Regions from separate parts of the Streptomyces sp. SCL15-4 genome, predicted to be linked through region 2. Evidence: riboswitches for the same ligand, from Rfam matches in the RefSeq annotation. Region 2 holds a riboswitch; the other holds the start of a gene.
The links. Region 2 has a riboswitch for ZMP and ZTP ahead of SCK26_RS14775 (glycine hydroxymethyltransferase). Riboswitches for the same ligand answer to the same signal wherever they lie in the genome.
Positions count from the first base shown of each region.

Region 1: it holds a riboswitch for ZMP and ZTP, as region 2 does, so the genes downstream of both, SCK26_RS04415 (bifunctional 5,10-methylenetetrahydrofolate dehydrogenase/5,10-methenyltetrahydrofolate cyclohydrolase) here and SCK26_RS14775 (glycine hydroxymethyltransferase) in region 2, are expected to answer to the same signal.

Region 1 is NZ_JAOBTQ010000001.1:1,057,008-1,064,166, forward strand. Features, by position in the region: gene SCK26_RS04380 (pyridoxal phosphate-dependent decarboxylase family protein) at 1-243, shown strand, start outside; gene SCK26_RS04385 (SDR family NAD(P)-dependent oxidoreductase) at 251-1,039, opposite strand; gene SCK26_RS04390 (SDR family oxidoreductase) at 1,248-2,162, opposite strand; gene SCK26_RS04395 (MBL fold metallo-hydrolase) at 2,258-2,887, opposite strand; gene SCK26_RS04400 (S-(hydroxymethyl)mycothiol dehydrogenase) at 2,887-3,975, opposite strand; gene SCK26_RS04405 (hypothetical protein) at 4,100-4,414, opposite strand; gene SCK26_RS04410 (nuclear transport factor 2 family protein) at 4,587-4,952, shown strand; ZMP/ZTP riboswitch at 5,020-5,100, shown strand; gene SCK26_RS04415 (bifunctional 5,10-methylenetetrahydrofolate dehydrogenase/5,10-methenyltetrahydrofolate cyclohydrolase) at 5,127-5,984, shown strand; gene SCK26_RS04420 (glycosyltransferase) at 6,323-7,159, shown strand, end outside.
Region 2 is NZ_JAOBTQ010000001.1:3,439,594-3,446,752, forward strand. Features, by position in the region: gene trpS (tryptophan--tRNA ligase) at 1-961, opposite strand, end outside; gene SCK26_RS14775 (glycine hydroxymethyltransferase) at 1,060-2,514, opposite strand; ZMP/ZTP riboswitch at 2,548-2,636, opposite strand; gene rocD (ornithine--oxo-acid transaminase) at 2,739-3,950, shown strand; gene SCK26_RS14785 (nuclear transport factor 2 family protein) at 3,951-4,412, opposite strand; gene SCK26_RS14790 (TetR/AcrR family transcriptional regulator) at 4,510-5,082, shown strand; gene SCK26_RS14795 (glutathionylspermidine synthase family protein) at 5,079-6,263, opposite strand; gene SCK26_RS14800 (hypothetical protein) at 6,277-6,717, opposite strand; gene SCK26_RS14805 (PLP-dependent aminotransferase family protein) at 6,819-7,159, opposite strand, start outside.

The sequences.
Region 1 (7,159 bases), 2.4 Mb from region 2:
GCCCTGCCGGGCCTGCGCCTGCTGGCGCCGGTCCGCCTCAACGTCGTCTGCTTCACGCTCGCCGCGGATCCGTCCGAGGAGCGGGTGGCGGAGCTGGCCCGGGCGGTCGCCGCGTCCGGGGAGGCGTATGTGACGCCGACGGTGTACGGCGGCGTGCCCGGGCTGCGGGCCGCGTTCAGCAACTGGCGTACCACCGAGGCGGACACCGAGCGGGTGCTGCGCGTGCTGGCGGCTTGCGTCTGATGTTTCGTCAGCTACCTCCGACAGCCGTACGGAAGCCGGTGTTGACGGCGGTCAGACCGCCGTCGACCACCAGCGTGGTCCCGGTGATCCAGGCGGCGTCGCGCGAGGCGAGGAAGGCGACGGCGGCGGCGATGTCCTCCGGCTCGCCGACCCTGCCCAGCGGGTACACGGCGCGGACGGCGTCGAGAGCGTCCTCGCGTCCTTCCCACGCCGAGGTGCGGACCGTGCCCGGCGCCACGAGGTTGACCCGCACGCCCCGGTGCGCCGCGTGCCCGGCGAGGGTCCGGGTGAGCGAGCCGAGGCCGGCCTTGGCGGCGCTGTAGGCGTGGTTGCCGAAGTCCTGGAGGCCGTTGACGGAGCCGATGCTCACGATCGCACCGCGTCCGGAGGCGGCGAGGTGCGGCAGGGCGGCCCGGCAGCAGCGGTGGGTGCCGGTGAGGGTGACGTCCAGGTCGTGTGCCCAGGCCTCGTCGGGGTCCTCCTCGTACAGCGGGACGTCCGGACTGCAGTGGGCGGCGCAGTTGACCAGCACGTCGAGGGAGCCGAAGGCAAAGACGGCGCGGGCGACGGCCGCCTCCACCGCGGCGCGGTCGGCCACGTCACAGGCGAACGCCTCGGCGGTCAGACCGTCCTGGCGCAGGCCGGCGGCGGTCCGCTCGGCCTCGGCCGGGTCCCGGTCGGTCACCAGCACCCGACCGCCCTCCTCCGCGAGCCGCCGGGCGACGGCGGCACCGATCCCCCGGGCGGCACCGGTGACGAGAACTCCGTGTCCCGTAAAGCGGGTTGGATGGGTCATGGGCCGACGGTACGTCCTCGGAGGCGCGGACACACCGGTACGGCACCGGCTTTCGCGGTGGCCGTGAGGTTGCCGGGGGCCGCCGGGCGAAGGGGGTCACGGGTGGCCGTGGGATTCTCCCGGCAGCCGGCCTCATCGGTGGCCGAGGCGTCACCGGTCACGGTGACGCGACGGCATCCGGTGACCCGCGTGGGCGCGTAGCCGGAGTTCAGCGGTAGCCGGTGACGTCCGCCGGTTTGCCCGGGTCCTGGACCTCGGTCAGGTAGCGCCAGGCGTCCGGGCGGCTGCCGTCGAGGTCGGTGAAGCCGTACGTCTTCGCCAGGCCGCCGCTGGACAGCGACTGCCCGTTGAACCGGGCCGCCTCCGGGTCGGCGGCCAGCGCGGCGACGGCCCGGCCGGTGAAGCGCGGGGTCTCGGAGATGGCGAAGTGGGGTTCGCGTTCCAGGGCGTCGCGCCAGTTCTCCTCGCGCACGCCGTACGCGTCGAGCATGATCTCCGAGCGCATCCAGCCGGGCGTCAGCGCCACCGCCGTCGCGCCGCGCGGCCCGAGTTCGTGGCCGAGGGCGAAGGCCATGCGCAGCACGGACGTCTTGGCGAGGTCGTAGAAGAAGTTCACGCGATAGGTGTCGCGGTTGTACTCGGCGGTGCCGTCGGTGACCTCCACGACCAGGCCGCCGGGCCGGCGCAGCAGCAGTGGCAGCGCGTAGTGGCTGGTGACGGCGTGGGTCTCGACCGCGAGGCGGAGCAGCCGGAGCCCGTTGTCGAGGTCGTGTTCCCACACGGGGGTGTCCCACGCGAAGAGCTTCTCCCCGCCCCAGATGTCGTTGACCAGAACGTCGAGGCGGCCCCGCTCCCGCGCGATGCGGTCCACCAGCTGCCGTACCGCGGACCGGTCGAGGTGGTCGGCCGGTACGGCGATGCCCCGGCCGCCGGCCTCGGTGACGAGGTCGGCGGTGTCCTCGATGGTCTCGGGGCGGTCGTACTCCGAGCGGCGGGCGCGGGTGCTGCGGCCGGTGACGTACACGGTGGCGCCGGCCGCGCCGAGTTCCACGGCGATGCCCCGGCCCGCGCCCCGGGTCGCCCCGGCGACCAGCGCCACCTTGCCGTCCAGCGGTCCTGTCATGTCCTGCCTCCCGTGTGCCGTGCCTTGCGGTTGCGGCACCCACTCTCAACGGAAAACCGGACACCTTCTGTCGGTGTTCTGGGACGGGCCCGCGATCAGTGCCCGCGCTCGATCCACTCCTGGAGGTGGGGGGCCTCCGCGCCGATGGTGGTGGCGTCGCCGTGGCCGGTGAGGACCTTGGTCCCGGACGGCAGGGCGAGAAGGCGGTCGCGGATGGAGTCGATGATGGTCGGGAAGTGCGAGAAGGAGCGTCCGGTGGCGCCCGGTCCGCCCTGGAAGAGGGTGTCGCCGGTGAACACGGTGCCGAGTCCCGGGTCGTACAGGCAGACGGCGCCCGGGGCGTGTCCGGGAGTGTGCAGGACGGTGAGGTCGGCGCCGGCGGCCTCGATGACCTGGCCGTCGAGGAGGTGCCGGTCGGGTTCGCGGTGCGGGTGGGTCTGTTTCCACAGCGGCAGGTCGTCGGGGTGCAGCCAGATCGTGGCGCCGGTCAGGTCGGCGAGCGCCGGGGCCGCGTTGACGTGGTCGTTGTGGGCGTGGGTGCACACGATGGCGGTCAGGCGCCGGTCGCCGACGGCGCGGGCGATGGCCTCGGCGTCGTGGGCGGCGTCGATGACGATCACCTCCCGGTCGTCGCCGACGAGCCACACGTTGTTCTCCACGTCCCAGGTGCCGCCGTCCAGTGTGAACTGGCCGCTGGTGACGAGGCGTTCGACGCGGGCGGTCATCACAGCACCACCACCGAGCGCAGCACGTCACCGTGGTGCATCCGCTCGAACGCCTGCTCCACCTGGTCGAGTCCGACGGTCTCGGTGACGAACGCGTCGAGCGGCAGGCGGCCTTGCAGGTGCAGGTCGATCAGCATGGGGAAGTCACGGCTGGGCAGGCAGTCGCCGTACCAGCTCGACTTCAGGGCGCCGCCGCGGCCGAAGACGTCCAGCAGCGGCAGTTCGAGCTTCATGTCCGGGGTGGGGACGCCGACGAGGACGACGGTGCCGGCCAGGTCGCGGGCGTAGAACGCCTGCCGGTAGGTCTCGGGCCGGCCGACGGCCTCGATCACGACGTCGGCTCCGAAGCCGCCGGTCAGCTCGCGGACCGCCTCGACGGCGTCGGTCTCCTTGGAGTTGACGGTGTGCGTGGCGCCGAGGCTCCGCGCCGTCTCCAGCTTGCGGTCGTCGATGTCGACGGCGATGATCCGGCCCGCGCCGGCCAGCTTCGACCCGGCGATGGCCGCGCCGCCGACACCGCCGCAGCCGATCACGGCGACCGAGTCGCCGCGGCCGACGTCGCCGGTGTTGATCGCGGCGCCGATGCCGGCCATCACCCCGCAGCCGAGGAGGCCCGCGACCGCCGGGGACACGGCCGGGTCGACCTTGGTGCACTGGCCGGCCGCGACGAGCGTCTTCTCGGCGAAGGCGCCGATGCCGAGCGCCGGGGACAGCTCCTGGCCGGTCGCGGCGAGGGTCATCTTCTGCCGGGCGTTGTGGGTGTCGAAGCAGTACCAGGGCCGGCCGCGCAGACAGGCCCGGCACTGCCCGCACACCGCGCGCCAGTTGAGGACGACGAAGTCTCCCGGGGCGACGTCGGTGACGCCCTCGCCGACCGACTCCACGACACCGGCGGCCTCGTGGCCGAGCAGGAAGGGGAAGTCGTCGGAGATGCCGCCCTGCTTGTAGTGCAGATCGGTGTGGCAGACCCCGCAGGCCTGGACGCGTACGACGGCCTCGCCGGGCCCCGGGTCCGGCACCACGATCGTCTCGATCCGCACGGGCTCGTCCTTGCCCGGTGCGATCACGCCGCGTACTTCCTGCGCCATGGCCTGTCCCTTCATCGAATGCCTTCGCCGACGACCCTACGACGCGACCGATCGGTAGCGGGACGGATCACGCACATGATCGCGCATCCTTCCGGCCGCCGTCGGCCGCGGCGCGGGCCGGGTGTCAGCGGAGGCGGACGGGAACGGCGTTCACCAGGCCGAGCACGGGCGCCGCGGGGGCGATGACCTGCTCCAGCTGGTGCAGCTGGTTCAGCTCGCGCAGGTGCCTCAGCTCCTGCACCTGGTCGCTGACCTTCGGCACGCGGTCCCGGTGCGGGGCCGGGATGTCACCGGCGGTGAGCGAGTCCAGCGCGGACAGCGCGCCGAACTTTCCGATGAGGGGCGCGCCGGTGGTCGCCGCGCCCGCCTGCGGTGCGGCGAGGCCGGCGATCCCGGCGGCCAGACCGACGGCGGCGGCGATGCGTCGTGTGGAGATCATGCCCTCAGCAACGGCCCGGGGCCCGGGCCGGACACGGGCGGCGGAGCCGGCTCACCCGTGAGGTGGAGCGTGCCGCCCGCGCTTGCCGGGGCCGCCGGGGCGGAGGAGTCTCGACAGGGGGACCCGTGCGGCCCGCTCGTGGCCGGGCCGCGGGCGCCTGAAGGAGGTCACCATGACTGATGCGACGGGCTCCGCCTTCGACACCGAGACACTGCGCCGGGGCATAGAGGGCAACACCGGCAACACGCTGCTGTCGCTCTACGCGGACGACGCGCGGATCCGCATCGTGGACCGCGACCACCAGCCCAGTCACCCCACGGTGCTGCGCGGCCGGGCCCAGATCGCCGAGCTGCTGGACGACATCTACCACCGCGACATGACGCACCGGCTGGAGCAGTGCGTCATCCAGGGTGACCGGGCCGCCTACAGCGAGTCCTGCGAGTACGCGGACGGCACCCGGGTCGTCGCCGAGTCGATGCTCACCCTGCGGGACGGCAGAATCGCCGACCAGCTGGTCATCCAGGTCTGGGACGACTAGACGACCAGGCCCGGCCGGTACCGGAGGAAGGGCGGCCCGAGGGTCGTACACACACTCGGTTACGCTGTGAGCGGGCCGTGACTGGCGCTGAGGTGGAGTACCACCGGGGAGCGGTCCATTGAGACAGCCGCGCGCCTGGGCGACAAGAGCCGATCCAGCCCAGGAGTGTGCAGCATGACCCGGACCCAGGCCGCCCGTCTGATGGACGGCACCGCGCTCGCCCGCCGCATCGTGGAGGAGACCGCGCGCCGGGCCGCCGATCTCACCGGCCGCACCGGCACCGCGCCGTGTCTCGCGACCGTGCTGGTCGGTGAGGACCCGGCGTCCGTGACCTACGTCCGCATGAAGCAGAACCGCTGCCGCAAGGCCGGCATCACCTCCCGGCACGTCGCGCTGCCGGCCACCACCACGACGGACGGTCTCGTCGGCACGCTGCGGGAGTTGTCGGCCGATCCGGGCGTGCACGGCATCCTGCTCCAGCATCCGGTGGGCGACCACATCGACGAGCGGGCCGCGTTCGAGGCGATCGCGCCGGAGAAGGACGTGGACGGTGTCACCTTCGCCTCGTTCGCCACGATGAGCTTCGGACTGCCGGGCTTCGTCTCCTGCACGCCGGGCGGCATCGTGCGGTTGCTGGACGAGTACGGCGTCGACCCGGCCGGGAAGCGGGCCGTGGTGGTGGGCCGCAGCGCGATCCTCGGCAAGCCGGTGGGCATGCTGCTGCTGGCCCGGGACGCGACCGTGACGTACTGCCACTCGCGCACCCGGGACCTGTCGGCGGCGGTCCGCGAGGCCGACATCGTCGTGGCGGCGGTGGGCCGGCCGCGGCTGATCCGGGGGCAGGACGTCAAGCCGGGCGCGGTCGTGATCGACGCGGGCTACAACCCGGGGAACGTGGGCGACGTCGACTTCGACTCGGCCGTGGAGCGGGCCTCGCTGATCACGCCGGTGCCGGGCGGCGTCGGCCCGATGACGATCGCCACGCTGCTGGAGCAGACGGTGACGGCCGCGGCCCGGCAACTCGGGGCGTAGGGGCGACGCGGGACCGGCGCGTCCGGGCGCTGTGGTCCCGCCGTACCCGGGGATGACGCGGGTGAAGGTGGTCCGCGGGCCGGGGACGGCGCCGGCGCGCGCGTCTAGGAGCAGCATCCGCCGGGTGCCCTCGCCGCCGCACGCGCGGGCCCGGCCCGGACGGCCCGAGGCCGGGTCCCGGCGCCGGCCGGTACCGGGCGCCGCGCCCGCGCCTGACGGCCCACTGCCGGCCGGTGTCCGTTGACACGGGCGTGTGGACGTGTACCGGACAATCACGCGGGCGCACGGGTGCCGGAACGGCGGAACCGGTCATACTGGCCGGCGTGCGTGTTGCGATCATGACGGCGGGTTCCCGGGGCGACGCCGCCCCGTACACCGGGCTCGGGCACCGGCTCGCGCTGGCCGGGCACGACGTCACGCTGGTCACCCACGGCCGCTTCGAGCCGCTGGTGGCGGGGTCGGGGGTGCGGTTCCACCCGCTGCCGGTGGATCCGCGGGCGGAACTGGAGTCCCCGCGCGGCCGGGGCCTGCACCGCAGCGCCAGCGGGCCCGGGAAGCTGCTGCGCGTGGTGGAGCTGGCCCGGCACGTGGTGGGACGGATGACCGAGGATTTGCTCGACGCGGCGCGGGACAGTGACGTGCTGCTGCTGTCCGCCTCGGTGGCCCCGCTCGGGCACACCATCGCCGAGGGACTGCGGCTGCCCAGCCTGGGCGTGTATCTGCAACCGCTCACGGCCACGCGGGAGTTCGCTCCGCCGATGCTCGGCGGCGGGGCCTGGGGCGGGGCGGTGAACCGGCTCGCCGGGCACGGGGTGGGCCTCGCCGTGGAGCATGTCTTCTCCGGTGCCGTGCCGGCCCTGCGCGCGCGGCTCGGCCTGCCCCGGCTGGGCACCGGTGCCGCGCGGCGGTCCCGGGAGCGGCGGCACTGGCCGGTGCACCACGGCTTCAGTCCCTTGGTGGTGCCCCGGCCCGCCGACTGGCGGGCGGGCCTGGAGGTGGGCGGCTACTGGTGGCCGTACGACACCGAGGAGCGACTTCCCGAGGACGTACGGGAGTTCATCGAGGCCGGGCCGCCGCCGGTGTTCGTCGGGCTGGGCAGTGCCACCGTGCCGGACGCCGGGCGGCTGAGTGCGCGGGTGGTGACCGCGCTCAGGCGGGCCGGGCTGCGCGGGGTG
Region 2 (7,159 bases):
CGGCGGCGACGGCACGGGCCTTCTCGGCGCCCTTGGCGAGGATCGAGTCCAGCGTCTCGGCGTCGTCCAGGTACTGGTGGGTGCGCTCGCGGAACGGCGTGACGAACTCGACCATGATCTCGGCGAGATCGGTCTTGAGAGCGCCGTACATCTTGCCCTCGTACTCCTGCTCCAGCTCGGCGACGGTCTTGCCGGTGAGCGTGGAGTAGATGGTCAGGAGGTTGGAGACGCCCGGCTTCTCCACGGTGTCGTAGCGGATCACCGTGTCGGTGTCGGTGACCGCGCTCTTGACCTTCTTGGCCGTGGTCTTCGGCTCGTCCAGGAGGTTGATCAGGCCCTTCGGCGTGGACGCCGACTTGCTCATCTTGATCGTCGGGTCCTGGAGGTCGTAGATCTTCGCCGTCTCCTTGAGGATGTACGGCTTGGGGATCGTGAAGGTGTCGCCGAAGCGGCCGTTGAAGCGCTCGGCGAGGTCGCGGGTCAGCTCGATGTGCTGGCGCTGGTCCTCGCCGACGGGGACCTCGTGGGCCTGGTACAGCAGGATGTCCGCGACCTGGAGGACCGGGTAGGTGAACAGGCCGACGGAGGCCCGGTCGGCGCCCTGCTTCGCGGACTTGTCCTTGAACTGGGTCATCCGGGACGCCTCGCCGAAGCCGGTGAGGCAGTTCATGACCCAGGCCAGCTGGGCGTGCTCGGGGACGTGGCTCTGCACGAAGAGGGTGCAGCGGTCGGGGTCCAGACCGGCGGCCAGCAGCTGGGCCGCGGCCAGGCGGGTGTTGGCGCGCAGTTCCTTCGGGTCCTGCGGCACCGTGATCGCGTGCAGGTCGACGACCATGTAGAAGGCGTCGTGGGACTCCTGCAGGGCCACCCACTGGCGGACGGCGCCGAGGTAGTTGCCGAGGTGGAACGAGCCGGCGGTGGGCTGGATGCCGGAGAGCACGCGGGGTCGGTCAGTCGCCATGCTTCTCATTGTCTCAGAGCGGGCGGGGGGTTCTGTGCGTGGGGAACCGCCGACCGCGCAAGTCGGTCGCGCGGCTCCCCGTGCTCGTGCGGGACGGTTCAGCCGAGGTCGACCTGCGGGTACAGCGGGAAGCCCGCCACCAGGTCCGTGGCGCGCCGGGCGATCTCCTGGGAGACCTTCTCGTCCAGGACGTGGCTCGCCTTGGACGGGGCGCCGGACTTGGTGGTGCCCGGCTCGGTGGTGGTCAGGACGCGGTCGATCAGGGCCGCCACCTCGTCCATCTCGGCCGTGCCGAGGCCGCGGGTGGTCAGCGCGGGGGTGCCGACGCGGATGCCGGAGGTGTACCAGGCGCCGTTCGGGTCGGCCGGGATGGCGTTGCGGTTGGTGACGATGCCCGAGTCGAGCAGGGCCGCCTCGGCCTGGCGGCCGGTGAGGCCGTAGGAGGTGGCGACGTCGATCAGGTTGAGGTGGTTGTCCGTGCCGCCGGTGACGAGGGTGGCGCCCCGGCGCGTCAGGCCCTCGGCGAGCGCGCGGGAGTTGTCGACGATGCGCTGGGCGTAGTCCTGGAAGGCGGGCTGCCGGGCCTCGGCGAGGGCGACGGCCTTGGCGGCCATGACGTGCGGGAGCGGGCCGCCGAGGACCATCGGGCAGCCGCGGTCCACCTGGTCCTTGAGGGAGTCGTCGCACAGCACCATGCCGCCGCGCGGGCCGCGCAGGGACTTGTGGGTGGTGGTGGTGACGATCTGGGCGTGCGGGACCGGGTCGAAGTCGCCGGTGAGGACCTTGCCGGCGACCAGGCCGGCGAAGTGGGCCATGTCGACCATGAGGGTGGCGCCGACCTCGTCGGCGATCTCGCGCATGATCCGGAAGTTCACCAGACGGGGGTACGCGGAGTAGCCCGCGACGATGATCAGCGGCTTGAACTCGCGGGCCTGGGCGCGCAGCGCGTCGTAGTCGATCAGGCCGGTGGCGGGGTCGGTGCCGTAGGAGCGCTGGTCGAACATCTTGCCGGAGATGTTCGGGCGGAAGCCGTGGGTGAGGTGGCCGCCGGCGTCCAGGGACATGCCGAGCATGCGCTGGTTGCCGAAGGCCTGGCGCAGCTCGGCCCAGTCGGCGTCGGTGAGGTCGTTGATCTGGCGGGCGCCGGCCTTCTCCAGGAAGGGCACCTCGACGCGGTCGGCGAGGACGGCCCAGAAGGCGACGAGGTTGGCGTCGATGCCGGAGTGCGGCTGGACGTAGGCGTGGCGGGCGCCGAAGAGTTCGCGGGCGTGCTCGGCGGCGAGGGCCTCGACGGTGTCGACGTTGCGGCAGCCGGCGTAGAAGCGGCGGCCGATGGTGCCTTCGGCGTACTTGTCGCTGAACCAGTTGCCCATCGCGAGCAGGGTCGCCGGGGAGGCGTAGTTCTCCGAGGCGATCAGCTTGAGCATCCCGCGCTGGTCGGCGACCTCCTGGCCGATGGCGTCGGCGACGCGCGGCTCCACGGCGCGGATCACGTCGAGGGCGGCGCGGAAGGCGGTGGACTCGGTGGAGAGGGGGGCGGCGTTCTCGGGCATCAGGGACCTCCGGACGGTGTGCGTACAGCGTTCACGTTCGGCCCAGGCGCACGGCACTCTTACCGCTCGGGCCGCTCCCTGATGGTCCGTCCCATCCCAGCGCGCCAGTCACGGCCCGGCTCTCAGCGTACCGGGCGCGCCGGGCGGGGAAGATCCCGCGTCCACCATGCGAGCGGGGTTAAGAAGGAGGTCATCGTCGTATCCGGACCGATCCGGGAGAGTCCGTGACCGCTGCCGAAGAAGACCTCATCGCCCTCGCCGATGCGCGCTGCGCGCCCACCTACCATCCGCTGCCGGTGGTGCTCGCCACGGGTGAGGGGGCGTGGGTGACGGACGTGGCGGGGCGGCGGTACCTGGACCTGCTGGCCGGTTACTCGGCGCTCAACTTCGGGCACGGCCATCCGCGGCTGGTCGAGGCGGCCCGGCGGCAGCTGGAGCGGCTGACGCTGACCTCCCGCGCCTTCCACCACGACCGGCTCGCGGCGTTCTGCGCCCGGCTGGCCGAGCTGTGCGGGATGGAGATGGTGCTGCCGGTGAACACGGGCGCGGAGGCGGTGGAGAGCGCGGTCAAGGTGGCCCGGAAGTGGGGGTACCGGGTGAAGGGGGTGCCCGCGGAGATGGCGAAGATCGTCGTGGCGGGCGGCAACTTCCACGGCCGTACGACGACCATCATCAGCTTCTCCACGGACTCCGAGGCGCGGGCGGACTTCGGGCCGTACACCCCGGGGTTCGAGATCGTGCCGTACGGGGATCTGACCGCGATGCGGGCGGCGCTGACGGAGAACACGGTGGCGGTGCTGCTGGAGCCGGTGCAGGGCGAGGCGGGGGTGATCGTGCCGCCGGCCGGTTATCTGGCGGGGGTGCGGGAGCTGACCCGGGAGCGGAACGTCCTCTTCGTCGCCGACGAGGTCCAGTCCGGGCTGGGCCGGACCGGGCGGACCTTCGCGTGCGAGCACGAGGGGGTCGTGCCGGACGCGTATGTGCTGGGCAAGGCGCTGGGCGGCGGGATCGTGCCGGTGTCGGCTGTGGTGTCGAGCGCGGCGGTGCTCGGGGTGTTCCGGCCGGGCGAGCACGGGTCGACGTTCGGCGGGAATCCGCTGGCCTGCGCGGTGGCACTGGAGGTGATCGCGATGCTGCGGACCGGTGAGTACCAGGAGTGGGCGGCCCGGCTGGGCGAGCGGCTGCACCGGATGCTGGCCGGGCTGCCGGCGACCGGCCGGGTGACGGCGGTGCGGGGGCGGGGGCTGTGGGCCGGGGTGGACGTCTCCCCCGCGGTGGGCACCGGGCGGGAGATCGCCGAGCGGCTGCTGGCCCGTGGGGTCCTGGTCAAGGAGACCCACGGGTCGACGATCCGTCTCGCGCCTCCGCTGGTGATCGGCGAGGAGGACCTGGAGTGGGCGGTGGAGCAGCTGCGGGCGGTGCTGTCCGGGGGCTGATCAGCGCAGAGGGAGGTCGATGCCGTGCTCGGCGGCGGGCCGGGGTCCGAAAATGCGCCGGTCGGATTCCTCGATGGCCACGTCGTCGATGCTCGCCTCGCGGCGGCGCATCAGGCCGTGCTCGTCGAACTCCCACAGTTCGTTGCCGTAGGAGCGCCACCACCGGCCGTCGGTGTCGCGGCACTCGTACTGGAAGCGGACGGCGATGCGGTCCTCGTGGAAGCTCCAGAGGCTCTTGCGCAGCGCGTAGTCCAGTTCGCGGCGCCACTTCCCGGTCAGGAAGGCGACGATCTCCTCCCGGCCGGCGAGGAAGTGGTCCCGGTTCCGCCAGACGGAGTCCTCGGTGTAGGCGAGGGCCACCCGGTGGGGGTCGCGGGTGTTCCAGGCGTCCTCGGCCGCCTGGACCTTCTGCCGGGCGGTCTCGGGGGTGAACGGCGGACAGGGCGGGCGGTCTTCGGGCACGGCGGTCTCCTCGGCGGTTGAGAACGATCGTTCTCCATCGGTGCGGCTAAGGTAGAGAACGACCGTTCTCAACGTCAAGGAGACACGAGGAGTCCCGATGCCCGCCCCCGCCACCGCGGAACGCGACCGCCTGGACCGCGAGACGCTGCTGGACACCGCCGAGACGCTCTTCTACGCGCACGGCGTCCAGGCGGTCGGCATGGACCGGGTCCGGGAGGCCGCCGGGCTGCCCCTGAAGCGGATCTACCGGCTCTTCGCGACGAAGGAGGACCTGGTGGTCGCCGTGCTCCGGCGGCGCGACAGGCGCTGGCGGGAGAGCCTGGCCGCGCACGTGGAGCGCGTCGCGGAACCGCGCGAACGGGTGCTGGCCGTCTTCGACTGGCTCGCCGCGTGGTTCGCCGAACCCGGCTTCCGCGGCTGCGCCTGGATCAACGTCCACGGAGAACTCGGCACCGCCTCCGAGGCGGTCCTGCGGGAGGTCCGCGCCCACAAACGTGCCTTCCACGGCCAACTGGCCGCCTGGGTCCGCGCCACCGGCCTCCCGCTCGCCGAGCCGGTCTGTCTCCTGGCCGAGGGAGCGATGGCCACAGCGGGCATCATCCGCGACCCGTCCCCGGCCGGCCACGCCCGTACGGCGGTGGAGACGCTGCTCGGGGGCGCGGCGTCCTAGAGGATCACGTGCGGCAGGAAGCGGGCGTACTCGTCGGTGATCAGGCCGGTGGATTCGCGGATGCCGAGGCCCGCCGGTTCGCCGGCGACGATCCAGGTGCCGAGGACGACGTGGTTGCCGTCGAAGGTGGGCAGGGGGGCCAGCCGCTGGTAGCAGCAGGGGTCCTCGCGGGGGGCCGGCGGGGTGCCGGGTTCGTGGACGGTGATGCCCGCGCCCTCGCGGCCCAGCAGGGGCTTGGCGACGTAGCCGGTGGTGGCGGACAGGTCGCGGGGGCCGTCGAGGTAGGCGGGGAGGAGGTTGGGGTGGCCGGGATACAGCTCCCAGAGGATCGCCAGCAGGGCCTTGTTGCTCAGCAGCATCTTCCAGGCCGGTTCGATCCACAGGGTGCTGCCGGTGCCGCCGCCGTTGTCCAGCGTGTCCAGGACGTGGCCGCCGAAGGCGTCGGTGGTGAGCCACTCCCAGGGGTAGAGCTTGAAGATGCCCCGGATGAAGCGGAGCCGGTTGTCGACGAAGCGGCCGGAGAGGGTGTCCCAGCCGATCTCCTCCATCGCGAGCCAGTCCGTGGCGAGGCCGGCCTGCTCCGCCGTCTCCTTCAGATAGGCGACCGTCATCAGGTCCTCCCCGAGTTCGTCGGCGGCGGAGTGCGCGAAGTGCAAAGGAGCGCCGGGCGGCAGCAGCGCGGCCTGGGCGCGCCAGGCCTCCACCAGGCGTTCGTGCAGGGAGTTCCACTGGTCCGCGCCGGGAAAACGTTCCTCCATCCAGAACCACTGCGGGGAGGCCGCCTCCACCAGCGAGGTGGGCGTGTCGGCGTTGTACTCCAGCAGTTTCGCCGGCCCCGTGCCGTCGTAGCGCAGGTCGAACCGGCCGTACACGGACGGCAGTTCGGCCCGGCGGTGCCAGGACTCGGTGACCGCGGCGGCCACCCGGTCGTCGGTGATGCCGAGGTCGGCGAGCCGGTCCTGCGCCACGATGTGGGCCGCCGCCGCCAGGCACATGCGGTGCAGTTCCTCGACGGTCTCCTCCAGCGCCTCGATCTCCTGGAGGGAGAAGACGTAGCAGGCGCTCTCGTCCCAGTACGGGCGCAAGGAGCCATCGGGGTGGCGGGTGAGGGGGTAGACGAGACCCTGGGACTCGACGGTCTGCTGCCAGCCGGGGCGGGGGGTCAGGGTACGGCGTTCCATTCGTCCGCTCCGGTCAGCCGCCGGAGCTGCCGTGGCCGCCGCCGAAGCCGCCGCGGCTCACCCCGCTGTGGCTCCCGCCGCTGCCGTTGTCGTACGACGAGCCGCCCGAGCCGCCGCTTGTCGAACCTCCGCCCGATCCGCCGGACTTGGTGAAGGAGCCGCCGTCGACCCAGCCGTTCTTCTCCTTGCCGTCGTAGTACCAGTCGGCGTCGGCCGGCCGCTTGGCGCCCTTCTTGACGGACCTCTTCCGGCCCGACGAGGAGCCGCCGGTCCCCGTGGTCGTCTTGCAGTTCTTGTCGGAGACGACCTTGTAGCCCTTGGAGACGTTGTAACTGTCGCGGTCCACGCAGCGCTTGTCCGGATCGGACGAGCAGGCGGTGAGGGCGGCGGCCAGCAGGCCCACACCGCCCAGGACGACCGTGCCGGAGCGGAGTTGCCTTCCGGTCTGCGCCATGATGTGTCTCCCCCGTCGAGTGTGATGTCCGGCGGACAGCCTAGAGAGGCGGGCGGGCGCGCCCGACCCGGGGGTGGCTTCCGGCCGTCCGGCGCCGCGTCTTAGGGAAGTACCCGGCACAGGGCCTCCAACGCGCCCGTCCACGCGCTGTCCGAAGGCGTGCCGTAGCCGACCACCAGGGCGTCCGAGGGGTCGGCGACCGCCTCGGTGTGGCGGTAGTAGGACAGGCCGTGCAGGGCCAGGCCCTGGAGACCGGCGGCCTGGACGACCGGCTGTTCCAGGCCCGGCGGGAGCCGCAGCACCGCGTGCAGCCCGGCCGCGATGCCCGTCACCCGCACCGCCGGCGCACGGTCCGCCACGGCCGCGGCGAGGGCGTCGCGGCGGCGCCGGTAGCGCAGGCGGGCGGAGCGGACGTGCCGGTCGTAGGCGCCGGAGGTGAGGA